Regions from separate parts of the Leptolyngbya sp. AN02str genome, predicted to be linked through region 1. Evidence: riboswitches for the same ligand, from Rfam matches in the RefSeq annotation. Region 1 holds a riboswitch; the other holds the start of a gene.
The links. A riboswitch is a leader RNA that binds a small molecule or an ion and turns the genes downstream of it on or off. The one in region 1 is predicted to bind cobalamin.

Region 1 (15,055 bases):
TAACGTCACAACCTCAAACTCATACTTGGCTTTGCCCTGCTCTGTCCAGGTGAATATAGGTTCAGCCTCCCCATTGAATCGCTCTGATAAGCGTTCCTGGAAGGTGGCAATCAATGCTTGGGCGCTGGCTTTGGTGGCGTATTCCTGCTTGGACTGAGGAAGTTTGGCAATAGTAGCTTTCTCATCAGAACTGAGGTGATCTTCCGCGATCGCCCACTGCCCATCGGTGCGGCTGCCTGCAAAAAGGGTATTGCCCTGGTTGTTGTTAAGGGCAATCGCTACCTGATTCCCTTGCTCATCCATCCGCAGAGTTTTGTTACTGGAAATCGCAATTCCTTCTTGATCAGCATCATCCGAAAGTTCCTTAGTAACTCTGGCAAAGCCCACCAAAGATTCTGCACAAGAAACTTGTTGAGGATCAGCTCGTCGCGCCATAAGTTGTTCCAGCACTTTGGACTCTGCGATCGCTTGTGCAGGTACCGCAGCCCGACTTTCTTCTGTATCCACCTCCGGCTCAACCATTGAAGAATTGGTTTGTTCTGCAATTTGCTTCTCCAAACGACTCACCACCACTTCTAAACGGTCAAGCCGTTTGGATAGCCCTTTCAGATATGCCTCAATCTGGTCAAGCTGTTCGCTAATGCTGGCTTCTCGATCGATCTCCAGGGGTTGCGCTTTGTAAGTGGGGTCTAGCTTTACACCTAGGGTGTCTACCTTACTCCCCACTGTTGCAGCCGCATCTGCTAGAGGATTTTCACCCGCATCTGGTTCTGTTTCCACCGATGGTACTACCGTTGAGCGCCCGGTTGTTGCCTCTTGGAAACGGCTGGTTAGATGATCAACCTGCTCATTCTGCCGCTGAAGTTCTCGGACGATTCGTTCAATCCGTTCCTCGTCATCCTGATCTGCCAGGTTTTCTAACACTCCCTGCCCAACCACAATGCCCAGAGTTGCCAGTTGTCCTGCCAGCCCTGCCACATTCACTCCATTGGTTTCGCGTCCATTTACCGCAGCCGAAGCACTGAGCCGCGACGCTTCCTCCATTGGGTCGCGGTAGCGGAAGTCTCGATGATTGGATTTACCAGCTTTGCCTTGAACCTGCGTCTTGGATTGAGTTCTACTCTGAGCTTTCGGTGACGTTTTAGCTTGATGTTTAGCTGTCGTAGGCAAAGCAAGCTCCTCATCCCCTAACTCATCTAACTCATCATCTAAATCGGCATCTAGTAGCGTGTCTAAATCCTCATCTGGCTCTTCATCAAAGTCATCATCGAGATCAAGAGCATCGTCCAAGTCGGCATCCAGATCATCAAATTCTGCCTCTTCAAACCCAAGCATTTCAGCAATGTTGGAGGGCGTAAAGTAGTTTTCATCCTTGTCTGTAACGCCTTCCAAGTTTTTGATCAAATACTTGCCGCTGGTTCTTTGGCTGGGGTCACTGGTGAGATAGAAGCGGTAGCCTCGAATTTCATCATCATTGCCACCACCCTCACAAAGCTCAACCGTGATGGGAGCCTTGCCCGATCGCTCACTGAATGATTCCACATAAGCCTTGAAGTCCTCATGAGACTCAATGCCTCCCTCTTGGAGGGCGTTGGTGATCGCTTTATCCAGGGTGTTTTCAAGATGGCGGAGTTTGCGGCGATCGGTCAGGTTTTGCCAGGATCGCTTCTGGGTACTCTGCCGCTGCTTGGGTCGGGTAGGTGTTTTGGTAGCCATAGGCAGCCCTGGAACACAAGTTAAGGTTGCTGTAGTTGCCACCCTAACAAGGCGATCGCTCAGGCTTCCTAAACCGAATGGCGATTTGTTGAGTATCCAGTTGGCTACGATTAGCAAAGGATTCTTGAATACTAAATTGGAGCAAGAGTAAATGATTGAGGTCTATCGCCACGGGAGTACAACCCCAAAGCTTGTAAGGACTCTACAAGGTCACAATAAACTTACCAGTTCAGTATTGACTGGTTTAGCTGCTTAGTCAGTTAATTTTTCTAGCTATCGTTGAATAATCTGAATTAAACTAAGTGTTTGTTGATAGCCAACCTGATCACCTTGTTGCTGAAAGAGAGTAGCCGCTTGTTGTAAATCTGAAATGGCTGCGGAACGATTGTTCAAAGCATTGTAAGCCAAACCTCGGCGACCATACGCTTGAGCTAATGTTGAATCACGTTGGATAACCTGTGTAAAATCCTCAACCGCGCGCTCGAAGTTGTTGAGACTATAGTAAGCCAAACCCCGGTTATAGTAGGCATCGACAAAATTAGAGTCGAGCTGTAAGGCTTCATCAAATTTCTCAATTGCCCCTTGTAGATCTCCAACACTCGCAAGCGCAGTTCCCCAGCGAGCGTAAGCATCGACATGATTTGGATCGATTTCAATAGCTCGACGAAATCCCTCAATCGCTTCCTGGTAGTCTCCCAAAAGCGCATAGGCAAGACCACGCTCACAGTAGGCTTCCATATAATCAGGATTAAGTTCTATGACCTGGTCAAAAGCCTGAATCGCTCCTTGAAAGTTTCCTTGCTGCAAACGTGTTGAAGCTTGTCTGAACGAATCTTCAGCCTGTGTTGATTCAGCAGCCTGCGTCTTCTGAGTACTGAGAGCAACCCCAGCGATCGATATCAGGGTGATCAGGACTATGCTAAATTGCTTGACTCTGTAAATCATTTCGCCTCTACCACACGGAGATTTTAAGCTAGCTCTGTTTCAATCTTGCATGGCTCTGTCTCCAGCCAAGGTTACAACAGTCGCTGACCATTCAGTTCCACCATAGCAGCGACCAACTCTCACAGGTTGAAAAAATATTATCTAAGAGACGATGTACTTAATGACGGTAAAACTCACCGATTCTAATTCAGCTTGACAAGAATTGATTGACCCTCAACTTTAACGGGGTAACCCGCTAGCTCTTTCGCGGCTGGACCTTGAGTAACCCGTCCACGCGAGTCAAACTCAGATCCGTGACAGGGGCAAACAAACTGGCTCTGGGAAGTTTCCCACTTCACACTACACCCAGCATGGGGACAGGTAGGATTGAACGCCCCAATTTTTTGGGACTGAGAAGCATTACCCACCACGATGAGTTGAGTATCACTGACTTGAACTTGCAGTTTGCCTGCGGATTGATCCAACTCAGACATGTTGCCAACTGCCACAAAGCCGTCTGAACGTGGCTTGGCAGCAATGCGTCTGAAGTCGCAGGCTACCAGAATCGGCAGCAATGTGCTGGTTAGCCATCCCAGTCCTATCCATCTAAAGAAAGTTCGGCGATCCATGAAGTTTTTAGAAATTAACGAGAAGCGCAGTTCCATACATGACGATTAGACCTAAACTAAATCCAATCAGACTGACCATAGAAAGCCAATTGCTACCTGATCGATGAGCCGTTCGGATCAGATAGGCTCCAACCTCCACCATTACTTGCAAGATTGCTCCAACCCCAATTCCTAAGAAAACGGCTGCCCAGTGAGGCGAAAAGGTAAAGGCTCCAATCCAAGTGCCAATTACGGCGGGCAGTCCTGCTAGGGCAACTAAACCAAGGAATGTCCTAAATTTAGGGCGGGCATCAACCAGAGGTGCAGCAATTCCGATTCCCTCTGTGATGTTATGCAGGGTGAACCCGACGACTAAAAGCGAACCCAGCGCCGCTTCTCCAGCTGCAAAGGCAGTGCCGACTGCCAAGCCTTCTCCCAAATTATGCCAGCCAATTCCTAAGGCTAGATAACTTGCAAGCGCCTTCCCTTCTGGAGACTTGCCATCTCGTCTACCAATCGCCAAAATCGCCAGAAACGAGGTGATAGCAACAAGCCAAACCAGCGCACTGGCAGAAAAGGCACTTGCCGACTGAGTTGCCAGTTCTAATCCTTCTTCCAGCGTGTCTACAAGTAGAAATGCCAACATGCCAACAGTTAGTGCCAGAATGAACTTCATTCCCTGCCCGCCCAACTGCTTGAGGGCTGGGTAGAACAACATTCCCAGCGCGACAGGCATGACTCCTATATATAGCCCCAGCAGCGCATACGCCAAAATGCGACTCAACGAAATTTGGGGTGTGGGTACCGCAACAGCAATCTCATGGTCAAACCCGATTCCCGTATTAGTGATGAACCGGATGTGATGCGTTTCATCACGTACCCAGGGGTAAGGCAATTTAATCCAAGCTGTTTGCAATCGGGGTAATTCTCCCGGTGGCGTTTGGGTAAAGTTCCAGTAGGCTCCGTCAACCTGAACCTGGGCAATTTGCATCGGTTCTGAACCACTGGCTCTCACAAATAAAGAGATGCCTTGATCGTCGAGCAGCGTTCGCTCTACGGTTAACTTCTCAATCGGAGGGGCTGAAACTCCCAAGGGTTCAAGTGGATTGCTAGAGAGAAACACTCCAATTGCGATCGCCAGTGCAACGAGCGGCAAGATAATCCAGAGCCACGTCTTTCTCATGCCACCACCTCAAATGCGCTCATCCAACCCAGTTCCAAAAATTCTGACTGGTGAGCATGAAACATATAAATGCCTGGTTCATGCTCCTGGAATGTAAATTCCAAAATGCCTCGCTGGGCTTGACATTGCATGACCGTATCAACCGTTTGTAGGGTTGGTATTAATGTAGTGCCGTGGTCGTAGTAATCAAAAAAGTTGCCGTGGAGATGGAAAGAGTTGATCGGGTCAAACTCAGTGACATTAATTAAATACACTCTCACTGGACGATCGCGCTCGATCCGAATCGGGCGTTTCATAAATTCATGCGGAATCGTATTGACAGCGTAGAATTCGTTTTCGTCATCAAAATTAGTGTCAAACGCATTCATCACCATCAGAAACTCTTGCCACCTGGCATTTTGCGGAGTGCCGAGTAACCGAGACTGAGCTTTTTCTGCTTGGTCAGGATGTCGTTGAGGGTCAGGATCGATAATAAACGCGCCGTAGAGTCCCTTGTGCAGGTGTCGTTTAAATGGCGCAGAGTGACAGTGATATAGGTGACAGCCAAAGGGTTTGGCATCAAACTCATACACTACTTCCTGTTCGGGAAATGCTTCGAGCGTACCCGGAACCCCGTCCTGCCGCGCTGAGTGAATACCGTGAAAATGAAGCGTGTGGGGATGAACACCTGGATTTTTGAAGCGAATCCGGATGCGATCGCCTTCTGTCACGCGCAGCGTGGGACCCGGAACCCGCCCATTATATGTCCAGGCAGGATAAACGACTCCAGGGGCAATTTCAACTTCCTGTTCTGCAATTGATACCTCAAACTCTCGTAAAGTCTTGCCATCAGGCAATTGCGAGACGTTTCCTACCTCCCAATCCGTCAAGATCGCCTGTGGATCAAACCCATTGCGGAAATTGTCTACATCTCCCATCGTCATACTGCCTCCATGCACTGGCACAGAACGACCTGAAGGTGTACTAGTGTCCGCAGACGTAGGAGTTTGGGCAAAGACACTACCAGGCAGAAGCTTACCCAGCAATGTCCCAACACCCAATACACCACCGCCAATGAGCGATCGCCGCTTGAAGCTCAAAGCCATGATTTTCTTTTCATATTTCTTTCATAATTTCACAAATTAGCGCACTTTGATCGGCTTTAGCCTTTAAAGTTTGTAAGTGAGGTGGGCTAGCAAGTACTCATACTTTTAGTAGAGAGAAACTATTAAGCTCTGGGTGCATACATCATCACCAGAACACCCACTAAGACAATGGCGGCTCCGACCCAATCCAGGCGATCAGGCACAATTCTGTCTACCTGCCAGCCCCACATGATGGAAAGGATAATGAAAATTCCACCATAGGCAGCATAGGCTCGACCAAAGTTTGCAGGTTGAAGGGTTGCAGCAAAGCCATAAGCTGTGAGTAAAACGATTCCACTTAATGCAAGCCAGACGCTCCTTCCTTCGCGTATCCATTGCCAGAAAAGGTATCCGCCACCAATTTCGCATAAACCAGATAACACAAAATAGAAAAGGGAGCGGAGCATAGTCTTCAAGTCCTCACTGCCGAAGGGTTAGCCCCAGCGTAAATCCAAACAGCGATCGCATCAGTACTGAAGAATTCTAAATTTTTCTCATCAAGATCATAAAACTGTTGTATAGTCCTGAAGCAATCGGTTCTGACGGGGAGCAGCCGCCAGACGCGAGGGGGAAAGAGTAGTGCAAATCTACCGCTGTCCCGCAACTGTGAGGAGAATCAACACTCTAAGCCAGGATGCCCGCCGATACTTAGTCCCATAAGTCAATTAATCTGCGAGGTACAGATGATGGTTAGTTCTACTTCTCTTTGGAGACGCACCAAACAAGTTACGCTTTCAGTTCCGATTCAGGTGGCTTTGCTGACTAGTTTATGTGCGCTTATTCTCTGGACGCTGTATTTCAGTACCTATCCGCCTGTACATGATGCTTTGCACACGACACGACATGGTACGGCGGCAGTTGCCTGTCATTAAAGTCATTACAGTGTGATCCAGACTTAGAGAATTTGTCATGAAAAATTTGAAGTATGTTGGCGTGGCTTTAGCAGCCAGCCTTATTTGTGTATTCCTCTGGTTTAATCCTCTTCCTTCCCGTGCGTCTCAGCCTAGTGTGCTGTTGCAGACTGAACCGTTTTTGAGCCAAGTGGTTCCTGACGAAGCGCCCGTTCGGGTTGCGTTGCAAGCAGTTGATGCAACGGGGCAGCCCTTATCAAATGTGCAGTTTCAACTACAACTTTCAACCCCTGTCAAAACCCCTTGGTTCACCTCTGACTTCCCAGTTGTGGAAGGAACTCAATTGCTCGAACTCAGTGCAAAAGCTCCTAGCGGGAAACTAGAGTTTGAACAAGTGATGCCAATTCGGGGAAACTACACTCTCAAGGCTCAAGTAGAACCTCTTGTCGCGGGTGCATTTGAGCCATTCGAGCAATCGTTGCAGCTTTCGGTGCCTGAAAAGACTACGAAGTATAGAAATGCTGCCATTTTGATTGGCATTCTAATGATCGCTGGAGTCGCTAGCGGCTGGGTAATTGGAGGTGATCAAACAGTTCAAGACGGTGAGGTTGCGCCTCAACCCATACGACTACTGCTGAGTGCTGCTACAGTTGTTGCGATCGCGGTTCTTTTATTTGTCAATATTAATGCGGAACTTGCATCTGCTCATAGTCATGGGGAAATGCAATCTGTAACAGCTTCACCTGTACAGAAATCAGAAGATTTTGAGATTCGTTTGTCGGGCGATCAGCAGGCAATAGTCGGACAGCTTGCAAGCCAAACCATTCAAGTTGTCAATGCGAAAACTGGCAATCCCGAAGCAGACATTATTGTCAATGTGGAAGCAATTGCGCTTGAGGATAATAAACAGATGTTTGCCTATTACGGCAGAACAAACAACCAGGGTAACTTAACTTGGAAGGAGCAATTTTTCGATGGCGCACCTCATCAAGTTGTGGCAGAAATTGCACCTCCTAATAGTTTGACATTACGGGTGAGCCACGAAGTAGAAGTCGAAGGAATTGCACCTCCTCTCTATATTCGGTTTATCTCGCTCAGTTACTACACAGGAATTTTTGTTCTAAGTTTGTTAGCTGGCGTTTGGTTACATCGACAGTCTTCTCGTCCAGTTGTCCTGTTTGGTCGTTAAACTGCCTACGCTTAAAGTTAAGCCGTCTAACAACCCAGTTAATCTAAGAACCATTGCTCTACTGATACTCTTTATTCGTAAGCAATGGTTTTGGTCATTGCTGAGTCAGCCTATGAAACGGTTTCTGGAAGCCTTATGGCTCTGTCCCCAATCCAACGAACATAACGTCCGCCTGGTTCTAGTCATTGCTTAGATTGGAGCGGTTTTATGCATCGCCAACATAATGCCAGTAGTGCAATCGCTTTCTTCCTCACCATCTTTCTCCTAGTCTTGCCTGCCAATGCTCATAAAACTGAGGTTTCGGGCAACGTTGCTGGAACTTGGCATATAGAGCCTAATCATAGCCCCAAAGCAGGAGAACCCGCTCAAGTGTGGGTTGCTCTAACACAACAAGGTGGTGCGATTGTTCCTTTGGAACAGTGTGATTGTCAGCTAACCGTCTATGAGGGAAACACAACGAATGCAGCACCGATATTGGAACCCCCACTACAAGCGATCGCAGCTGATAATTATCAAGGAATTCCCGGAGCAGAAGTTATATTTCCACAAATAGGGCAATATCAACTTAAGCTGACAGGTAGACCCAGAGCAGGTGCAAGTTTTCAACCATTTGAGTTAACTTACACCGTCACCGTTGCCACAGGCAAATCACCCGCAACTACCACACCCACTCCTCAATCCCAGACAACTCCTCAAGTTCACAGTCCGACATCTGATTCCTCAGGAGATACAACATCTGTAATCCCAAATGATGCATTAGGAAAAGGACTGATTGGGCTGGGAGCGATTGCTCTAATAATTGGCGCAGTCAGTATTGCTCTACGTCAGCGGAGAGCTACAAAGCGTTAAATGCCTGAGTCTGAGAATTGTTGCGGCAGTCAAAATTTGCCAATGCAATCAGCTCTGTTTGCGATTAATCCTTCACCTCTTTCAAATGCTCAGAGACTTCTTGGTAAAGGCTCAGAGACTTCTTGGTAAAGGCTGATAATATACTGATCAGCCAGACTGTAATAAACATTACGCCCTTCTCTGCGATGTTTCACTAACCGTTGCATTTTTTCCCTGGCACTGGCGACCTTACCTATTCAAGATGTACAGCTATTTTCGGTCAACCTGGCATTTGTTGCACTGGTGCCTGCTATCTATGCAGCCTTACTCCACTGGGGTTCTCGAGAACATGGATTTAAGCGATGGCAAGTTTTTGCTTTCGATAGTATTCTTTTGGTCTACTTGGGTGTTATGTTCCTTTGGGTTCTTAATGTTATCTAACGGCAAAGGCTAAGTTACCCTAGAAACGCTGACAACAGCCCAAACAGCGCAAAACCACCTAAAAAGAGCAGCGTTGCAAACCGGGCTTCACCGTCTTGATGGGCTTCTGGGATAATTTCCTCCACAACCAGGGTCGTGAGAATTCCAGCCGTGAAGGTCAACAACGCCATCTTGACTAGCTCAGATTGTCCGCGCATCCACCAGTAGCCGATCGTTGCTCCTACAAAAATAGGAATCACAAAAGCCGCCGCAATCTGAAACCTTTTACGACGGGGAACGCCCTGTCGCTTAAAGGCAACAATGGTAGCTAATCCTTCTGGTACATCCGCTGGAATCTGACCTAACGCAAGCAGTAATCCTAACTCAGTGGCGATCGTTGAACCTGTTCCAATCATCACCCCATCGGTAAACAGGTCGATCGTCACCCCTAAAAAAATCATCCAGGGTCCAACATTAACATCACCACTGCCAAACCGAGTTTTAACCAGTTGTGTGACTTGATCAATTGCAACAAAGAAAAGCCCACCTGCCACAAATGAAAAGACGGTCATTAACGGTGCATCCACCTGGAGGGACTGTGAAATCAGCTCCAGAGAGATGACGGCAATTACAACTCCTGTGGCAGCATGAAGTGCCAAGCTGAGGGCACGATCGGATGCAGTGATAAATTCTGCAAGTATCCCACCCGCAAAATTGCCCAGCGCAGGTAATGCCGCAAATGCCAGCACGGTTAAGAACTCATTCATATCCTGCTGTGCCTCGCCATCGAAGAATTAGCCCAAGCCTAGAGAGGTCAGCAACATCGAACAAGCTCCCTCAGGCAGAAAAATCATATTTTCGTTAATCCATTTCATCAAGATGCTCTGCCACCTCTCGATATAGATTGATCACATGGCTATCGGCAAGGCTGTAATGAACATTGCGTCCTTCTTTTCGATATTTCACAAGACGCTGCGATCGCAGAACGCGAAGCTGATGAGACACCGCAGATTCACTCATTTTTAGCGCGGTGGCTAAGTCACACACGCATAGCTCCTGCGTTGCCAGAACCGAGAGTAAGCGCAATCGGGTGGGATCGGCTAAGGTGCCAAAAAACTCTGCCATTTGCTGTGCCCGCTCCAAAGGCAGCATTTCTGGCTGCAACTGCCGGATCTGGTCAAGATGGATCGGGCAATGCTGTTCGCACTGTGGCGCAGACCCAAGATCCGAAGTAAATTCTGCGGCTTGAATGGGTTGAGTCATTCAATAGACCTTCTATGAACAGGATCACCTTCAACCTCATTATAAAGGTGAAACTGAGAATCATTCTATATCTGAATAATCTTTCATATATTTGTTGAAATTGATCTACAATTTGGAAAACATTCCAGTTTTTGGCAATCCATATGACTCAAACGCCATCGCTCAAAACTCAGCAAATGCAGATCAGTGGCATGGACTGTGCAAGCTGCGCGGCGAAAATTGAAACAGCTTTGGAACGCTTAGCAGGTGTGGCTGAGGTGTCGGTCAGTGCTGTAACAGAGCGTCTGACCATCTCCTACAACCCACAACAGATCACAGAAGCAGACATCAAAAACCGAGTCGTGAGTTTGGGATATACCGCAGCCATTGAACAACCCGCATCAAAGCAAACAATGGATATCATGGTCGGCGGTATGGATTGTCCTTCCTGCGTCGATAAAATTTCGACATCTCTGGAAAAATTAGCTGGGGTTACAGAAGCAACTGTCAACTTTAGTACGGGTAAGGTACGAGTTGACTACGATCCTCAGCAGGTCAATGAAAGAACCCTTCAGGAGCACATCACGGCTCTAGGTTACACCGTCATCACGCCTACGCCAAAGCAACCTACAGAATTGCACGGCTCTGATCCCGATCAGGACCCTGATCACGGACATACGCATAGCTCTGGTGAATTTAATCTTAAAAGAGAAATCGCTCCGGTGCTTTTGGTTGTCGCTCTTTTAGCAGGAGGAATAATTTTTGAGGAACCTCTGCATAACACGCCGTACAGTGTAGGCGAATATGCTGTCTTTATCCCTGCCTACTTACTCAGCGGCTGGACGGTGCTGAAAGCGGCGGGGCGCAACATTCTCAGAGGGCAATGGCTAGACGAAAATTTTTTGATGACCATTGCAACAGTGGGGGCGATCGCCATTCACCAACTTCCTGAAGCCGTCGCTGTCATGCTGTTCTATCGGGTCGGAGAACTTTTTCAGGAGTATTCTGTGGGGCGATCGCGCCGCTCCATCAAGGCATTGCTGGAAGTGCGTCCGGATACTGCCAATCTCAAAGTAAACGGTTCAGTTAAGGCTGTTTCACCCGAAGCGGTTCAAGTTGGAGACCTCATTCTCGTCAAGCCAGGAGAAAAAATTCCGCTCGATGGTGAAGTGTTAGAGGGAAATTCTCAAGTGGATACCTCGGCATTGACAGGGGAATCTGTTCCACGCACGGTTAAGGTTGGGGAAACCGTTTTAGCAGGCATGATCAACCAGACAGGGGTACTAACCCTTCGAGTCACCAAGCTATTTGGAGAATCTTCGATAGCCAAGATTCTCGATCTGGTCGAAAATGCCACCAGTAAAAAAGCCGCGACCGAAAAATTCATCACCCGGTTTGCCCGCTACTACACGCCAATTGTCGTTGTGCTATCCCTGTTGGTTGCACTCCTTCCCCCCTTACTAATTCCCGGTGCCACTCACCAAGAATGGATTTATCGCGCTCTTGTGTTGCTAGTGATTTCCTGCCCGTGTGGGTTAGTGATTAGCATTCCACTGGGTTACTTTGGTGGCGTTGGTGGGGCGGCTAAACGAGGCATTCTCGTCAAAGGCTCAACGTTTCTTGATGCCCTGACTGAGGTTAAAACCGTTGTTTTTGATAAAACTGGAACGTTAACTCAAGGTGTTTTCAAAGTCACACAGGTCGTCACCAAAAATGGATTTTCAGAGTCAGAATTGCTAACCCTAGCAGCCAAAGCCGAATCTCACTCCAGCCATCCTGTTGCCCAGTCGATTCGGGAAGCATACGGTCACTCCATCAATGATGCAGAGGTAACTGACTATGAAGAGATTGCGGGACATGGCATTCGGGCAGTCGTGCAGAATCAAGTGGTCATTGCCGGAAACGATCGCCTCCTGCATCGAGAAAACATTGATCACGACACTTGTAATGTAGAAGGAACTGTTGTGCATTTGGCGGTCGATCAACGCTATGCAGGTTACATTCTAATTGCTGATGAAGTTAAAGAAGATGCCGCTCAGGCGATTCGAGATCTAAAACAGGTCGGCGTTGAGCAAACAGTGATGCTAACCGGCGATAACGAAGTCGTGGCGCAAGGGGTTGCTCGTCGTTTAGGTTTAGACGGCTACAAAGCGGAACTGCTACCCGAAGACAAAGTCGATGCCATTGAGCAATTGTTGAGGCGATCGGGTAAAGGCAAGGTTGTGTTTGTGGGAGATGGCATCAATGATGCGCCGGTTATTGCTAGAGCCGATATTGGAATGGCAATGGGTGGGTTGGGTTCCGATGCTGCTATTGAAACGGCTGATGTCGTGATTATGACTGATGCACCCTCTAAAGTTGCGGAAGCCATTCAAGTTGCCAGAAAAACCCGCAAAATCGTGGTGCAAAATATTGTCTTAGCGATGGCAGTAAAGGGACTATTCATTATCCTCGGTACGCTTGGTGTGGCAACCCTTTGGGAAGCTGTGTTTGCAGATGTCGGTGTGGCACTACTAGCAATTCTCAATGCAACACGAGTACTGAAGTAAGAGTCTCGCTAAAACAACCGAAGTTTTCAACCAATATTCATCCTAGAGTTATTTATCTCAATCGAAACTATGCCACGCAAACGTCCTACTCCCTGGATTCATCGCTGGTCACGTCTCATCATGGCGGGGCTTGCCACGATCGGAGCCGTCGTTACTGCTTATCTGACCTATAGCAAGTTAGCTGGTAACGAAGCGGCTTGCCCAACAAGTGGCTGTGACATTGTGCTTTCCAGCCCCTATGCAACTGTATTCGGTTTACCGTTAGCACTGTTTGGATTCCTCGCCTACGCTAGCATCGTTGTCTTTGCGATCGCTCCTCTGATTTTCAAACCTTCAAAGCTTTCCTCACTGGCTGACTCCTCCAAACCAAAGCAAGCTGCTGACACTTTAGAAACCTGGACAGGGCTGCTGCTGTTTCTGGGCAGCACCGCCATGATGGTCTTTAGTTTCTACTTGATGTATTTACTGGCGTTTGAAATTAAAGCAGTTTGTGTGTACTGCGTTGCCTCTGCAATCCTTTCTACTAGCTTGTTCATCCTGTCTTTAATTGGGCGAGAGTGGCAGGATATTGGACAACTTGCCTTTAGCGGAATCATGGTTGCAGTGATTGTTTTGGTTGGTACTTTAGGAGTTTATGCGAATGTCAACAACCCAACACTCACCGAGTCTGGAACTGAACAACCAACTCCTGGTGGTTTTGAAATTACGACAACCTCTGGTGAATCAGAAATTGCATTGGCAAAGCATTTAACCCAAGTTGGAGCCATATTCTATGGTGCGTTCTGGTGCCCTCACTGCCATGAACAGAAGCAACTCTTTGGCAAAGAAGCTGTTCAATACATCACTTATGTTGAATGTTCTACACCGGATGGGCGAGGGCAAATGCCTGAATGCCAACAACAACAGATTCAAGGCTATCCAACCTGGGAAATTAACGGTCAGAAGTTGCCCAGCGGTGAGAAATCTCTTGAAGAATTAGCCCAATTATCTGGGTATCAAGGATCGAAAAATTTCAAGAATGTATCGGAAGAGTATTAGGGAGTGTTTACTGATGCGAGGAGTGATTGTATTCAAACGTCAGGTATTAATAACAGAACTGTTGCTCCTGGGCAGCATTATGGTAACTACACCACAAGTTGCTCAAGCGCATTCATCAGGACAATCACTAAGTGAATCTGAAGCCAACCGTGAGTTGAATAATTTATTTGATCAAGGTCGCCAGCTTGTTGATGAAGGCAACTTCTCTGAAGCGCTATTACGTTATCAACATGCTACAAGCTTGGATCAGGAAAACCCCCAAATCTTTTCCGCGATCGGTTATCTGCAAGCGGTGCAAAGTAATTTCCAGGAAGCAGCAACCGCTTTTCAACGGGCAATTTCCCTAGATTCAAATAACGCTAACTTTCATCATGCATTGGCATATAACTTGGCTAATTTGGGCGACAATGCTGGAGCCGCTGCTGCTTATCGTCGCACGACTGAACTTGATGCCAATAACCTCAATGCCCACTTAGCGTTAGGAGTCGTATTACTGCGTCAACAAGATTCTAATGGTGCATTGGCAGCATTTCAGCGAGTAATTGCAATTGCACCTAACAACGCGATCGCCTATCGATCTATTGGGATTCTGCTCATCCAACAAGAACGGTTTGCAGAAGCGATCGAGGTTCTCCAGAAAGCAGCAGAATTAGACCCGCAGGAAGGAGCAATTCAGCTTAGTTTAGGCATTGCTTGGCTTAATCAAGGAAGTACACCGGAAGCCCTGGAAGCTTTTGAACGTGCGGCTCACATGGAACCAGAAGAGAGCGGTATGATCCATGTGCAGATTGGCAGAATCTTGCAAATTGAAGGCAATGTGGAGGAAGCATTACAAGCATATCGAGAAGCAGTGGCTCTGCAACCAGACTTAGTAGATGCTCGAAAAGCAATTGCCGACATTCTCATGGAGCAGCAAGACACATTGATGGCGATTGTTGAACATCGACAAGTGATTGAACTAGCTCCTACAGATGCCAGCTCCTACTATCACTTAGGACTTGCACTGCGCGATCGTGGGCGAATCCCAGAAGCAATTGAGGCTCTAGAACAAGCCCTCAATCTTTATCAACAGCAAAACAATGCTGAACAAGTTCAGATCGTTGAAGCCGTGTTACGTGAACTGCAAGAAAATAGCTGACACCCACCCCCAATAGCACCTGCCCTGCCATGTACGCATCTACACTTTCAAGTGAAAGAAAAGAACAACCCATCAAGCTCCTATGGATCGTGTTGGGAATGCGGAGTGGACTTTTCCTGGCAGAGTTGATTGTTGGACTTTGGGTTCACAGCCTATCCTTACTTGCCGTTTCAGGACATATGATGGTTGATGTCTTGGCAATTGCTGTTGCTTTAGTAGTAGCTGTTTTAAATCGTCGTTCATCC
Region 2 (15,055 bases), on a different contig from region 1:
CACGTCGCAATGTTGGCTATATCTTTCAGGCTCATAATCTCTTGAACTTTCTGACTGCCTATCAAAATGTGGAAATGGCATTAGAGCTTCAAGCGGTGACTGCCGCCGAAGCAGATTCCCGTATTCGCTCGGTGTTAAATGCTGTGGGTTTAGAAGATCGCATGAACTATTACCCTAGCAACCTCTCCGGTGGACAGAAACAACGAGTGGCGATCGCCCGCGCATTGGTGAGCCAACCTCAGATCATTCTTGCAGATGAACCAACCGCTGCCCTGGATAAAAAATCCGGTAGAGACGTAGTAGAAATCATGGAAAAACTGGCGAAAGAACAAGGTTGCACCATCTTACTGGTAACGCATGACAACCGCATTTTAGATCTTGCCGATCGGATTATTTATATGGAGGATGGATGCTTAGTGGATCATGTTGAGGCTACTGCGGCCATTAAGTAAAAACAGCATTTTCTTTCTGTTACTTCTTTCGTTTGCGCTCATAGTGCCGATTTGCCTTAGCACGATTGCCACAGTCTTCCATATCACACCAACGGCGACTGCGATTACGGCTGAAATCTAGAAAAACCCAACCGCAACCGACTCCTGCACATTCCCGCAGGCGATCGCAATCCGAAGAAGTCAACACATCAGTAGCAGAGCGAACAATCTGCCACAGAATAAAATCAAGCTGATTGGTTTCTGCCCACTCCCAAGTAAAGCTAGAATTGACTGCCACGAAGCGAAGATGACCCTGCATTTCAGACAGCAGGGTATTCAATAATTGCAGATCATCTGCTGTCTGAGAGCGCTTTGCAGCGAAGGCTGAAAATATGCGGTAAAGCGCCTCTCGCAGTTGAATCGCTTGATTAAAAAATTTTACAGACTGCTCTGGCTGCTGCTGTACTTGACGCAGCAATGCTTCTGCCTGGGCGGATGACAAAAGCCCAACAGACTGTGCCCAGCCGATTACATCTATCGTGTCACGAAACCAGTCCTGCGAATACCGCTCCCCATCGCGATCAACCGTGTTCACAAAATCTAGGCACGGTTGACCACCCACTAACTTCAATTGCTTCCAGTCTTGGGGTTCATTCATGCAGTCATTTTACCACCAAAGGTGGATTAGCTGGTTAGAACCTGTGATATTCTAACCTGTATAGTGCTTTAAGGTGGTTATGCGCTCGTGAATTACCAGGATGCAAACCAATGACTCCGACGAAAACGAGAACGGGGTTTAATTCTCATGCCATACTCCTCATTACAGCGTCCGCTGGTTGCTGGGGATTTGGAACCGTCATAAGCAAAGAGGTATTAGCGACTGTGCCACCCCTGACCGTTCTAGCAGTACAACTCTCTACCAGTATCGTAGTTTTATGGTTGCTGGCGGTATGGCAGGGGCACGTTGCGAGGTTGCGACAACACCCCTGGCTCACTTGGATAAAACTTGCAACTCCAGGTATTTTTGAACCCGGTCTATCCTACGGCTTTGGCTTGATTGGGTTGTCCTTAAGCTCTGCCAGCCAAGCTGCTTTAATTGGCGCAACGGAGCCTGTGTTCATTTTGGGATTGGCATGGTTGCTCTTTCGGGAATCAATCTCACTGAAATTGCTCATGCTGTCTGCGCTGGCAATGATGGGGGTCATGTTAACCGTTGGATCGCAACCTGCAAACGGTGGTCAAATTCTGCTGGGCAACCTTTGGATTCTACTAGGAACATTTTGTGCGGCGTTTTATGTGCTTCTTTCTCGTCGTGCTGTGGCTGACCATGACCCTCTAATATTATCTGCCCTCCAGCAAACGATTGGACTCGTTTGTATTGTGCTGTTTAGCTGGAAGTTTGGTGTAGGTTTTCAATTTTCATCGACGATTCCAATCCAAATTTGGTTAATGGCAGCACTATCAGGAATTGTGCAATATGCATTGGCTTTCTGGTTGTATTTAAGCGCAATCCGATTAATACCCGTCAGCATTGCGGCTCAATTCCTCTCTCTGATTCCTGTGTTTGGTGTGGGTGGCGCTTATCTATTTCTGGGTGAGCGTTTGACCCTGATACAGGGAATGGGGATGACAATTACGATTGCCGCTGTTTCACAAATTTCTCGTTCGCAGTCTAGTCCTGAGTAAGCTGATGATTACTCAATCATCGAGACATCAGATACTTCCTGCTACTCTTCTGAAAATGGTTCCAAGGCTTTGAATGCGATCGCCTCCACATCATCACTACTCACTCCCAACGATTTGAGAATTAACTTTGTAATTTGTTCTGGATAATTTGCTTTTGCTTTGGTATGTCCTTCCAGAATGGTGCGCATTGCCATAGGGATGTTCTAAAACAAGATTGACATAGGCTTGCACACTGTCTACACGAAACCATTCCAACCGGATTCCCACTTCTAAGTAGCTAGACATGAGTAAACTTAAAACGTTCAACGGCATAATTGCCCTTGTGCCCGCGCTGCTCGATCGCCTCAATTAACGCCAAAGCTAGCTCATACTCATCCTCGAATAAGCGACTGGCGAAGGACTCCCGTTTGAGATGTAACCATTCGTCTTCAATGCGATTCATCTGAGGGCTGTAGGGAGGCGGGAAAAAGATCAACAATCCTTGGTCCTGCCAGCGTTGCCAGTGGCGTTGAGCCAGCTTGCTGCGGTGCGATGAAGCCCCATCTTGAATCATGACAGTCAGTTGTCCAGTGGTGGCAAAGCGTTGAGCAGCGCGCTCGGCTTGCCAATCCATCAGGGCAACGTAGCGTTCACTGTTAAAGCCACCCACTACCAATCCATACTCGAAACTGTACTGGGGCTCCCACCGTCCCACCGCACTGATGCGTCTGCCTCGCCGTTTAGCGTGAGGAATGCGTTTTTGCACACCCCGTCGAGCGTAGCTGTAGTTGAGCGGACTGCATTGCTCAAATCCACTTTCATCGAGGTACTTGAGGACAATTGCCCCCGTTGTTGCCCACACTTGGAGCAGGTGCCAATCGGCTTGCTTGGCTTGATGGAACTGAGGCGAGGTCGGCTCAGGCGGACAGTACCTCAGGCGCTTCCAGACGTAGCCCTTTTTTGTAAGATCCACCCCAGTTGCTTCCCACTCAGGACAACGGCGCGCTCAGTTGCCAGTTGTCGACACAACTGCACGCTGGTGTAGCTGCGGGGTTCTTGCAGCCAGGTTTCCACTGCGTCAATGTCCGCAGTTTGCCATTTGGGTTTGCCGCCACGACCGGGGGCCTCCCACAGACCACCCAGTCCACCATCACGCCAACGGTGTAGTGTTTGACGCACCGTATGCTCACACTGATGGAGATGTTGGGCAATTTGGGGCGTTGTCCAGCCGCGGGCGTTGAGCCGCAAGGTAATTGCTCTGCGCTTGATGCGACGGGCTACCCCATCCGCCAAGCTTAACTCGTACAACGTGCGGTCTTCTTCAGCAGTGAGGGTGATGTGATGAGCGGCAGGCATAGAGCAACTGAGGAGAACAGCCCTATCTTATATCTTTCCTTGCCTACCTACTTAGCATTGTGTTTCAACCTGCTCGTTGCCCCGATTGTTTATGCCGCCAGTAGCAATGAATTTTCTCGCTCTCAAGCCTGGTCATTGGGGCTATTGGGTCTGGGAACCGTTGCACTTTCCATCTATCTGTTTTTCGTCATGTTTGTGCCGGAGAAGTTCTAATGAGTTTTGCACGCGAAGCAGGTCGAGCGATGCATCACCAGATGGGACACGTTGGAAATGCGATCGCGAACCTTCAGTAAGCTGCCCAATGCTTTTATGAGCAGAGTGAAGCGCTCGCTGATCGGAATACGCTGCTGCATGTTTAGACCAGATGCAGACACGCCCTTTAGCAATTGTTTGAGTCGCGGTAACTCAAGGCTTGCAACAGTTTGACAGTCTGTCTTTTGACAACGTTTCTGATAGTAGTACATAGTCATTACGCCTCTGTTTTTTGCAAAAGACAATTAAGATGACTGAGCCAGCGACCGCTTTTACGCAACCATCAACCACTCCATCTCCGGGTAATCGCTTCTACCGCACGGTGTGGCGCTGGCACTTTTATGCGGGATTGTTTGTTATTCCTTTCATGCTGATTCTCGCGGCAACAGGAATTATTTATCTCTTCAAACCGCAGTTAGATACTGCTATGTATCACAACCTGATGTTTGTGCAGCCCGGCGCAACGGCGCTGCCTTACACCGAACAGGTACAGTCTGCTCAGAGCAGTTATCCTGATGCTACGGTGACGCAAATCATGCCCAATGTTGCCCCCGATCGCAGCACCGAAGTACTATTAGCGACGGCTGATGAGCGCAACCTGATGGTGTTTGTGAATCCTTACAACGGGCAGGTATTGGGCGATCGCGATGAAGATAATAATCTACAGGCGATCGCCCGCAAGATTCACGGTGAGTTATTAATTGGCAAAGCGGGAGATTATTTAGTCGAGTTAGCCTCCTGCTGGGGACTCGTGCTGTTAATTTCAGGACTGTACTTATGGTTACCACGCAATAAATTTTCAGTTACAGGCACTCTCATTCCCCGTCTTTGGAGCAAAAATAAACGCGTATTTTGGCGAGACTTACATGCAGTTCCCGGCTTTTATGGCATTCTCCTGATCGGGTTTCTGATTCTCACAGGCTTACCCTGGACGGGCTTCTGGGGAGATACCTTCGCTCAAGTCTGGGGCAGATTTCCGGCCCAGATGTGGGATGACGTTCCTCAATCAACCGTATTAACGGGTTCCCTCAATCAACGAGGGCAGGTTGTGCCCTGGGCAGTGCAGCAACTCCCCATGCCTCAATCCACGACATCTGGGCATAGTAATCACACGGGTCATAGCGATGCCCGTTCTGAGATTCAAGAGAGCGTTGCAGGTTCATCGGTCAATCTCAATACAGTGATTTCCTTAGCGCAAGCTCAAGGCGCACCTCCTGGATTTAATGTCACCTTACCGGAAGGAAAAACTGGAGTCTATACTGTCTCGGCGTTCCCGAATGATCCAACTCAAGAAGTAACGATGCACATTGACCAATACAGTGGAAAAGTTTTGGCAGATGTGCGCTGGAAAGACTACGGACTGGTTCCAAAAGCGGTGGAGATGGGCGTTGCCATTCACATGGGGAAATATTTTGGAATTGCCAATCAATTGCTGATGCTCGTTGCAGCGTTAATCACGATGTTGCTTTCCATGACTGGAGCCGTGATGTGGTGGCAACGTCGTCCCAAGGAATCAGGACTGGTTGGCGCTCCTTCCATGCCCCCTTATGTGCAGCATTGGCGAGTGCCACTGGCGATTGTTGCCATCATGGGTTTGGCATTTCCGCTAGTTGGTCTTTCATTGGTGATTGTGCTACTGCTCGACTATTTTGTTCTATCCCGAATTCCTGCCCTCAAGCGTATTTTTAATTGAGCTAAATGGCTGACACATTAAGAAAGAAGCGGAAGAAAATATCTGTGGGAATTGGCGCTCATGGCGTTGTGGCGATCGGAGTGTCTGCACACGGGGTTGTCGCGATCGGGGTTATCACCCACGGGATTGTCTCGATTGGACTTGTCTCAATGGGAGTATTCTCCTTTGGATTGGTGTCAATGGGGCTTTTAAGCTCAGGATTGGTGTCGATGGGACTTGCTGCATTTGGTCAGCACAGTATGGGATTGGTGCAGCCTGCTCAGAACCAGCAGGACACTCATCATCACCACTCACCCGGAACGCATTAGACCTCTTGCATATTGTTTTTTGTAGGGGCTTTACCCCTACAAAAACAATTCAAAAACCTTAATTTGCAAGAAGTCTATTAGGCAAAGAGAATCTTCGTTGAGTTGCAATCGCAGCAAAATAATCAAACTGAGGTATTTACCAACGCACCGCCAACAAAACCCGATCATCAAATCGCTGCCAGATAGTACTGACTTCTCGAAATCCTGCTTCTTGCAGGGCTGCCTCATGAATGACCAGCGTTGGCTCATGTTCAGTAAATCGAGGTTGAAAGCGTCGGTGTCTTTCGGTTAGCAACGCTTTGAGTTCCGTTTCTTGTGCGATCGCCTGCCACCACTGTTGCCAATCTTCCTGGTTTCTCACTGAAAAAGACTGTTCTTCCTGTTGCACCTGTACGGCTTTTGCTAGACGTTGAATGATAGCTAAGTGTGGCGGAAAGTAGAGATGATCGCCATTGAGGAACACACCACCTGGACGTATCACCTGACCGAGTTTCTGATAAAGACGCACCAATCGATCGATCGGCAACCAGTGCAATGCAGTTGTTGTTAAAACAGCATCAACCTGAGTGTCACCCATTTGGTCTAACCAGTCATCCTGCGTTAAATCTGCTTCGATCCAGCGCAGGCGATCGCCCATCGTTCCTAATACACCCTGACCGATCGCCAGCAAAACCGGATCATAATCAATGGCGATACAGTTGGCGTGTGGAAATCGATTCAGTAAACGCTGACTGATCGCACCGGGACCACAAGCCAGATCAATTGCGGTGAACGATTCGGGTAACAGATGAGCAATCGCATCCAGCATGATTTGAAACCGCTCTTCTCGATAGGGGAGATAGCCACTTTGCTGGGCATCCCACCGTTCAAGCCAGTGGTGCCAATTGATTTTAAGCAGATTGTGGGTCATGGTTTTGCAGTGTAGAGGAAGGATTTGCGATCGCGGGGATGGGCAGGTAACTGAGCCGCAATTAACTGTCGTGAATACGGATGCTGGAGGTTGCTCAAATCTAGAGAATCGCTCGATTCCACAATCGCCCCTTTGTGCATGATGACAAACCGATCGGCAAGATATGCAACGGCAGCCAGATCATGGGTGATAAATAAATACGACAGGTGAAATTGTTGTTTCAGATCGAGCAGTAAATTAAGAATTTGAGCCTGAATGGTCATGTCGAGACTGGAAACAGGTTCATCCAATACAACGAGTTTGGGTTTGAGGGCGATCGCTCGTGCAATAGTGACGCGCTGCAACTGTCCCCCGCTAAACTGATGCGGATATTTATCTGCATCTGCTGCCGTTAAACCCACTGTTTCGAGAAGTTGAACGGTGCGATCTGTTGCCTCAGCAGACGTCAGATTTAAGTAGTTGCAGATGGGTTCACTGATAATCTCCCTGACTTTAAATCGCGGATTCACGGCATTAAAGCTATCTTGAAAAACCACCTGAATGTCGCGCCGCAGCGATCGCAGTTCCTGGGGTTTGAGATGGCTCAATTCTTGACCCTGAAACCAGATCTCGCCGCGATCGGGCTTTTCTAAGCCAAGCACGATTCGTCCTAAGGTGCTTTTTCCGGCACCACTTTCCCCCACCACGCCCAAACAGCTTCCAGGTGTAAGATCGATCGAAACATCTTGCAGCGCGTGAATAAGCTGCGTTTTGCCACTCCAGCCCAGTCGCAGATCATAGGTTTTAGAAACGTGCTGCACGGATAGTAAGGTCATCGTCTTGCTCCCAGGTGAGGGGTTAGTCGAGAGGCAAGCAGCGATCGCGTGTAGGGATGTTGAGGATGATCGAATAACTGCTCGACGCTGGTTTGTTCGACAAACTCACCATTCCGCATCACCGCCACGCGATCGGCAAGTTGAGCAATCACGCCCAGGTCATGGGTAATTAACAGTAGAGCGCAATTAGTTTGCTGTTGCAGTTGTTTGATCAGTCCCAGAATTTGCATTTGGGTAATCACATCCAATGCGGTTGTTGGTTCATCGGCAATTAACACTTGTGGTTGTAAAGAGAGTGCGATCGCAATCATCAACCGTTGCAGCATTCCACCACTGAGTTGAAATGGAAATTGACGCAACACTCGCTGTGGATCGGTTAAACCCACGGCGGTTAGGTGTTCAGCGGCAATTGTGCGAGCTACTGTATCTGTGAGTGAGCGGTGCGATCGCAGGGTTTCGATGAATTGCCGTTGAATCGTGGTGACCGGGTTAAAGAAACTGACTGGATTTTGCAGAATCATGCCGATTTTGGGTCCGCGAATCTGGCGCAACTCAGCCTGGTTTAACCCAATTAATTCCTGTCCTGCAAGTTGAGCGCTACCTTGAACGTTTGCGCCTTTCAACAATCCCAGAATTGACAAACAGGTGACACTTTTGCCGCTACCACTTTCGCCAATAATACCCAAAACCTTGCCCGGTTGCAGTTGAAAGCTGACATCTCGAACGATCGATTTCGCCGCCAATTCAACCTGCAAATGATCAACCGTCAGAACAGATTCAGCCATTTTGCAACTTCGCTTTCAACGTTTCAGATCGCACTTGCTTCTCCATGCGCGGATCAAGCACATCCCGCAGCACATCACCCACAATATTAAATGCGAGTGTCGTGATAAAAATCATCAATCCGGGATAAAGCATCAGTTCCGGTAAACGGCGGAAATACTCGCGCCCATCGTTGATCATGGCTCCCCATTCGGGTGTGGGAGGTTGAATCCCTAATCCCAAAAATGATAAGCCTGCAATATGCAAAATCATGTGGCTGATATCGAGCGACATGAGAATAGCAAGTTCCGCGATCGTAAAGGGCAAAATATGCCGGAGCATAATTGGCAAACTGCTGGCACCTGAGACGATCGCCGCCTGGATAAAATCGCTTTCCTTGACGCTCAAGACGCGACTGCGAACAATGCGGGCATAGCCTGCCCAGTGGGTAATTGCCAACGCAAAGATTAAATTGCCAACTCCGGCTCCCAAAATGCCGACGATCGCCAGCGACAAAATCAGTGCCGGAAAGGCAAGAAACACATCACACAGCCGCATCAGCCAGCTATCGACTTTTCCGCCTACATAGCCCGCAACTAGACCGACAATCAGGCTAATCGTCGTTGTGAGTGCAATGACCACCAGGGAAATGGATAGCGACACTCGCGCCCCGTAGATCAAGCGGGACAGAATACAGCGACCCAGATGATCGGTTCCTAAAGGAAAGGCAGCACTGGGCGGCTGAAGTTTCTGCATCAAATCAACCGCTAAAGGATCGTGAGGGGCGATCAACGGGGCAAAGATGGCGGTGAGAACAACGATCGCAATCAGGCTCAGACCCAACCACGCCAGTTTGTGATCCAAAAGTTTTTGCAAAATTGCCATGATTAAACTTCTTGTTTACCAAAACGAATCCGTGGATCGAAATAGCTGTAGGTCAGGTCAACGATCAGATTGACAACGACAAATAGCACAGCCGTTAAACAGACATAACATTGCACAACAGGATAGTCGCGATTGAGGATGGATTGAACAGCGAAGCGTCCCAGCCCTGGCAACGCAAACACACTTTCCACAATCACTGCACCGGAAAGCAGATTAGCGAAACTTAATCCAAACACCGTGACGACAGGCAGAAGCGCATTCTTCAGCGCATATTGCAGAATCACCAGCCGCTCTAATAAACCTCTAGCTCTGGCATACAGCACATAGTTTTGACCCAGACTTTCCAACATACTGCCGCGCAACAAACGCGCATAAACCGCCGCAGGTGCCCAGGCTAAGGTGAGTGACGGCAAGATCCAATCGGCGATCGCCCCCTGATGAATCACCGAAACCCAGCCCAGCTTGAAGCTAAACACATAGATCAACAAAAATCCCAGCCAGAAACTTGGCATCGCCACGCCAATGTAGGCAAACAAGCGACTGATCTGATCGAAAACAGTATCGCGGTACAATGCCGCCACAATTCCCATTGGCAAGCCGATCGCAAAAATCAGTACAGTGGCACAAGCCGTTAAAATCAGCGTTGTTGGCACATAGTGCATTACTTCTTGCAGAACGGGTTTACCCGTAACGAAGGACTGTCCGAAATCTAGCCGCAAGACGTGCCAGAGCCAATCGAGATATTGGATTGGAAGCGGGCGATCGAGTCCAAGTTTTTCGCGCATTGCGGCGATCGCTTCTGGGGTTGCCGGAATATTTGCCACGCGCAGCACTACCGCCGCCGGATCGCTGGGCATTAGTTGAATCAGCAGAAACGTGACGATCGAGATTCCCAGCAACACGGGAATAAGTTGTAGGATGCGCCTAAAGATGTAGTGGTCAGTAAGTTTCACAGGAATATTTGTGATGGGTTAAAATGCACCCTCACCCCTACGCTGTGGGAAGGAAGAGGTGAGGGAATCAGGAGTGCCTTTAGGACTTACTGAGTTTGCTCAGCGGCACTTGATTTGCCTGGGGCATAAACTCAAATCCAGATAACTCTTTGTGCATCACGGCAACGTTGGTTGAGTAAGAAATTGGTAAATAAACTGCCTGTTCATGCAGCGTCGTGAGAATGTCGCGGTAAAGCTGTTGGCGCGGTGCTTCCTCAGTTGTCAGCAGCACTTCCCCGATCTTGCGATCGATCTCAGCTTTCATCGGCAGTCCTTGCTGAGCTGCGTAATCAGCATGAGACGGAACGCGCATCGAAGATACCATTGCCTGCGGCTCGTAGGGTGGTCCCCAAGTGTCGTTGAAGATCAGGTTAAATTCGCCGTTTGCCTGCCGATCTAACCAGGATTGCTCTTCTTCGCCCAACAGCCGAACATCAATCCCGACTGCTCTTAGATCAGCCTGAACCGCTTCGGCGATCGCCTTATCCACATTATTTTCCCCGCTAAACGAGAGATCGAGCGTTAAAGGCTGACCGTCTTTCTGGCGGATGTCCTGTCCTGCGGGCTGTTGCCACCCAGCTTCGTCGAGTAAGGCTTTAGCTTGATCCAGGTTATAGGCATAGGGTTGCAAGCCAATATCGGCATAGGGTACTTCGGTGGAAAAATAGGTGTCGGCTCTTTGTTCCGTGTCGTAGAAAATGGCGGAAACAATCGCATCTTTATTGACGCTATGCTGAATCGCCTGCCGTACATTCAGGTCTGCGGTGGCTCCCCGATTGGAGTTGATGGCGATCGCTCGCGTATTCAGCGGTGGCGATACCTCAGCCGTATAGTTTCCAGAATCTCGCAGTTGCTGGAACGAGTCGAGACTAATTTCACCGTTACCGTAAATTAAATCAATTTCGTTGTTTTCAAACGCCAGTGCTCGCGTTTCGGCATCGGGGATAATCTTGACCGTCACCTGCTCAATGGCAGGTTTGTTGCCCCAATAGTTCTCGTTGCGCGTGAATACGGCTTGAGTATCCTTCTGGTAATCGGCTAACACCCAGGGTCCTGTACCGATCGGGGCTTTGATGCCTTCTGCGGTCGTGCCACTGTCGGGAAACGCTTTGGGCGACAGAAAACGAACCGGACGAATCAATGTCAATTCTTGTAAGGCTGGGTAATAAGGCGTTTTTAGATACATCTGCAAGGTGCGATCGCCCTGAACTTCCACGCGATCGATCGCCTCAATCAGTCCCAGCCAGTCATGTTCTGCACGGTTTTGCAATATCTGATCGAAGTTGGCTTTGGCGGCAGTGGCATCAAACGGAGTGCCATCAGAAAACTGAACGCCCTCGCGCAGTTGGAACGTGATCAATTTGCCGTCGGGCGATACTTCCCAGCTTTCTGCCAGTGCGGGCTGAATTTCGCCGCCGCGATCGTAGCTCACCAGTGGCTCATAAATTAAATCCTGAGCAAACATCTGGCTAGGATTGTACATATGCGGATTGAGCGGTCCCACATCCTGTGACCAGGAGAACGTGAGCGTTGAATCTGTAGAGTTTTGGGATTGACTGTCGGGCTGGGCACAGCTTGGCAGAATGATCACAGCGGCAACCGCGATCGCCAGTAGCGCACGAAAAAAGATTTTTCTCATGAGGAAATGGTCACTAAATAGTTGTTTCGCTCTCACGTCGGATTAGGGAGGCCATTGATTCTAAAGAGGTAAATTCGTTTATTTCAGTAGTCAAATGACAACACCATCGGGGTCAAACATTACTACTTGAATCAGGGATGAAACAATGCGGAGGGGAGGGATAAAACGGTGAATCAGAGCAAAGTTTTATCCTTTTTTAAGGCATACCTTCTTCCAGGAGAAATTTTGAAGATGCAACGGCTATAGCGGAAAATGACGAGTTCGTCTGGACAACGATCGTCCACGCCAGCCAATTCGCTCCTAATGGCAGCTTGACATTGTTATCAATCGTCTCAAAGGCGATCGACACAAAACCATCATTATCCAGATGATCGGAATGGTGATGATGGTGCTCATGAGGGTGCTGGGTTTAATTTTCATGATGACCATGCGAATGGTGATGATCATGCGATGATGATCGTGATCGTGCTGAGTTTGCTCAATCTCTTCTTGAACGAGATCGGCATAGTATCCTACGTCTAATATCAACGGCAGTGGCACCATTCCATGCTGACTGTGCAGGATTCTGGCACCTTCTTTGACCGTATGGATATAAGCTTCCAGGTTTTGGATTTGGTTTGGATCTGCCAAATCAGTCTTATTCAAGATCGTGACATCTCCATAGGCAATCTGCTTGAATGCCGCTTCACTGTCGAAATGATCCGGCGTACATGCCTCAGAATCGACAACGGTGACGATCGAATCTAGCCGGGTCAGGTCACGTAATTCTGTACCCAGAAAGGTCAAAATAATCGGCAGTGGATCGGCAACACCTGTGGTTTCTATCACCATGTAATCGACGCAATCCTCCCGTTCTAGTACCCGATAAACAGCATCCACCAACCCGTCATTAATCGTGCAACAGATGCAGCCATTACTGAGTTCCACCATGTCTTCATCCATCGCCACCAGTAATTGGCTATCGATGTTAATATCACCAAATTCATTCACCAGAACGGCTACTTTCAAATCTTGGCGATTGCTGAGAATTTGATTGAGAAGTGTGGTTTTACCGCTGCCTAAGAACCCTGTGATGATGGTGACAGGCATCCCTCGCGTAGGGAGCTCAAACACTGTCGTGGTTGTCTCATGGATTGTGCCCGTCATATCAAACCTCCATTTTCTCTAATTGAGTGAAGAAGCGGTAGCAGCCATTCTGGCTGCTACCGCTTGCTGCATAAACCGGAAAATGTTGTAAAACCCATTGCTCCGGGAGGGGGTAAGACTGACATCCAGGCCCGTTTGCTGAATAAAATCCGGAGTTAGTTGGAGTATTTCGTTGGGGGTAAGTCCGTTTAACCCCTCGATCAGTAAACCCACCAAACCCTTTGTAATTTGAGCATCTGAGGTTCCGCAAAACGTAACGCTATCATGGTGAACCTCAGCCGTGATATAGACCTGCGACACACAGCCTGGAACCTGGTTGGCTGCGATCTGCTCCGCTTCCAGTAACTCTGGCACCCGTTTTGCAAACCAGAGCAAATACTCATACCGCCGCTTCGACTCAGTAATTTGTTGAAACCGTTGAACAATTCGGTCCAAGTTGGGGGGCAGAGGTCGAGAAGCAGAGGGCATAGCGATCCAGTCTCAAAGTTATAATAATGATAATCATTCTCATAATATAGGAAATGAGTGAAAAACTGAAGTAGTTCTTCGCAAATGGTGCAAACCCTGCGGCTGATCTACTTCCTATGCAGTGCTAAGGCATACTGCTATTGATCTAACCAAACCTGAAATTCGGAACGTTTCATAACACCCTTGTTGTGTTATTGTTCAGTTATTCATTCGGTTCTGATGGGAAGCAGCCATCAGACGCAAGGGGGAAAGTGCAGTGCGAATCTGCCGCTGTCCCGCAGCTGTGAGGAGAAGTGCAATTCTCTGAGTCAGAATGCCCGCCGATTGGTAAACCCGTTACATAAACATCTGCGAGGTACGGATGATGAAAACTTCAAGCTTTTGTGATTGGCATTTTGTCGGAACTTTAAGGTTGTAGCGTTCTGAGTTGGACCAAGCTATCGACATCCAGCGAGGCTGCCTTGAGTAAAGGGGACTAGTGGATTTGCTAACGAGCGATCGCAGTTAGCCCTCTTTTGTGATGTCTTGGTGACTGCTTCCCAGTAGGAAATAGTCGCTTTTTTACTGCTCAGTGACAAAGTTTAGGACGTTACAACAATGACGATTCAAACTGCAACGTTGGGATATCCCCGCATTGGCAAAAACCGTGAAGTTAAAAAAGAATTAGAAGCTTTTGGAGTGGTAAATCGGATGCGGAAACTCTGCTGCAAACCGTTCGAGAAGTTGAATCTGCAAACTGGAAGACGCAACTTGAAGCAGGCATCGATCGCATCGGTATCGGTGACACGACACTTTACGATCATGTTCTGGATTGCATTATTCGTTTGGGGCTAATTCCCGATCGTGTTCGTCATCTGACTAGACTAGAGCAATACTTTGCATTGGCGCGGAGCAGGACGGCATTCCGGCACTGGAAAGGACCAAATGATTTGATACCAAATCACTATCTGGTGCCCAAAGTTGCGGCTAATGCAAAGCCAGAGGCAACCTTTGCAGACTTTTTGAATGGTGCAGCGGGCAAAAGCCCTTCTCGATGAACGCATGGTCAATGGCACTACGGCTACTGGATCTCTAAACCGATCTCTAATTCAAGACTCAATATGTTCAAGTATTATCTACATCGTTCTGAAACAATTCCTAAATCCGTTCATTCATTGATGAAACACCAAGTCGCCTCCCAATCCAATTCCCCTCCTCAACCCGGTTCAATACAGATGATCGATCGCATCTACAACTTTATTCCCTCTAAAGTTCAATCTGCTGTTTGATAGAAACGCTATACAGCTACATTCATTCAAGCATTCAATCTGTAGAGATCGAGTGGTTGGTAGATTTCCGCTTGCGTAGATAACTCGCTTCAAAGTTATTCTTCAATATTGAAAATTGGTTCTGATAGGGAGCAGCCGTCAGACGTAAGGGGGAAAGTGCAGTGCGAATCTGCCGCTGTCCCGCAGCTGTGAGGAGAGGCGTAACTCTCTAAGTCAGAATGCCCGCCAATAGTTAACCTACTTTCACCCATCTGCGAGGTACGGATGATGACTATCTTTGTGCGGCTTTCCATCACCGGAAAGCTAGTTTTTGGTATTGTTGTAGGTACAATTGCCGTTCTCTGCAATGTTGCGATCGGAGTTGCTCAACCTGTTTCCCCCTCTTCTGCATCAGAGTTACTCGAAGAAGATGAGGAAACAATTAGAATTACGGTTACAGACAGAATTCTGAATCAACCTGTTTAT

Region 2: it holds a riboswitch for cobalamin, as region 1 does, so the genes downstream of both, ACQ4M4_RS04465 (hypothetical protein) here and ACQ4M4_RS25120 (CbtB domain-containing protein) in region 1, are expected to answer to the same signal.

What each region holds. Positions count from the first base shown of each region.
Region 1 is NZ_JBNXVR010000050.1:1,296-16,350, reverse strand. Features, by position in the region: gene ACQ4M4_RS25150 (hypothetical protein) at 1-1,716, opposite strand, end outside; gene ACQ4M4_RS25145 (tetratricopeptide repeat protein) at 1,990-2,661, opposite strand; gene ACQ4M4_RS25140 (ubiquinol-cytochrome c reductase iron-sulfur subunit) at 2,844-3,269, opposite strand; gene ACQ4M4_RS25135 (ZIP family metal transporter) at 3,277-4,431, opposite strand; gene ACQ4M4_RS25130 (multicopper oxidase domain-containing protein) at 4,428-5,516, opposite strand; gene ACQ4M4_RS25125 (YnfA family protein) at 5,639-5,962, opposite strand; cobalamin riboswitch at 6,073-6,215, shown strand; gene ACQ4M4_RS25120 (CbtB domain-containing protein) at 6,239-6,427, shown strand; gene ACQ4M4_RS25115 (hypothetical protein) at 6,465-7,595, shown strand; gene ACQ4M4_RS25110 (hypothetical protein) at 7,803-8,444, shown strand; gene ACQ4M4_RS25105 (ZIP family metal transporter) at 8,879-9,610, opposite strand; gene ACQ4M4_RS25100 (ArsR/SmtB family transcription factor) at 9,705-10,106, opposite strand; gene ACQ4M4_RS25095 (heavy metal translocating P-type ATPase) at 10,250-12,634, shown strand; gene ACQ4M4_RS25090 (vitamin K epoxide reductase family protein) at 12,704-13,672, shown strand; gene ACQ4M4_RS25085 (tetratricopeptide repeat protein) at 13,752-14,810, shown strand; gene ACQ4M4_RS25080 (cation diffusion facilitator family transporter) at 14,840-15,055, shown strand, end outside.
Region 2 is NZ_JBNXVR010000004.1:67,746-82,800, reverse strand. Features, by position in the region: gene ACQ4M4_RS04550 (DevA family ABC transporter ATP-binding protein) at 1-452, shown strand, start outside; gene ACQ4M4_RS04545 (CGNR zinc finger domain-containing protein) at 472-1,089, opposite strand; gene ACQ4M4_RS04540 (DMT family transporter) at 1,200-2,117, shown strand; gene ACQ4M4_RS04535 (hypothetical protein) at 2,159-2,311, opposite strand; gene ACQ4M4_RS04530 (transposase) at 2,395-3,069, opposite strand; gene ACQ4M4_RS04525 (helix-turn-helix domain-containing protein) at 3,030-3,452, opposite strand; gene ACQ4M4_RS04520 (potassium-transporting ATPase subunit F) at 3,438-3,665, shown strand; gene ACQ4M4_RS04515 (PepSY-associated TM helix domain-containing protein) at 3,955-5,397, shown strand; gene ACQ4M4_RS04510 (copper resistance protein) at 5,403-5,705, shown strand; gene ACQ4M4_RS04505 (class I SAM-dependent methyltransferase) at 5,842-6,615, opposite strand; gene ACQ4M4_RS04500 (ATP-binding cassette domain-containing protein) at 6,612-7,430, opposite strand; gene ACQ4M4_RS04495 (ABC transporter ATP-binding protein) at 7,427-8,215, opposite strand; gene nikC (nickel ABC transporter permease subunit NikC) at 8,208-9,077, opposite strand; gene nikB (nickel ABC transporter permease) at 9,080-10,030, opposite strand; gene nikA (nickel ABC transporter substrate-binding protein) at 10,110-11,708, opposite strand; partial or broken gene ACQ4M4_RS04475 (CobW family GTP-binding protein) at 12,037-12,854, opposite strand; gene ACQ4M4_RS04470 (SufE family protein) at 12,873-13,322, opposite strand; cobalamin riboswitch at 13,517-13,661, shown strand; gene ACQ4M4_RS04465 (hypothetical protein) at 13,985-14,359, shown strand; cobalamin riboswitch at 14,690-14,834, shown strand; gene ACQ4M4_RS04460 (TonB-dependent receptor plug domain-containing protein) at 14,855-15,055, shown strand, end outside.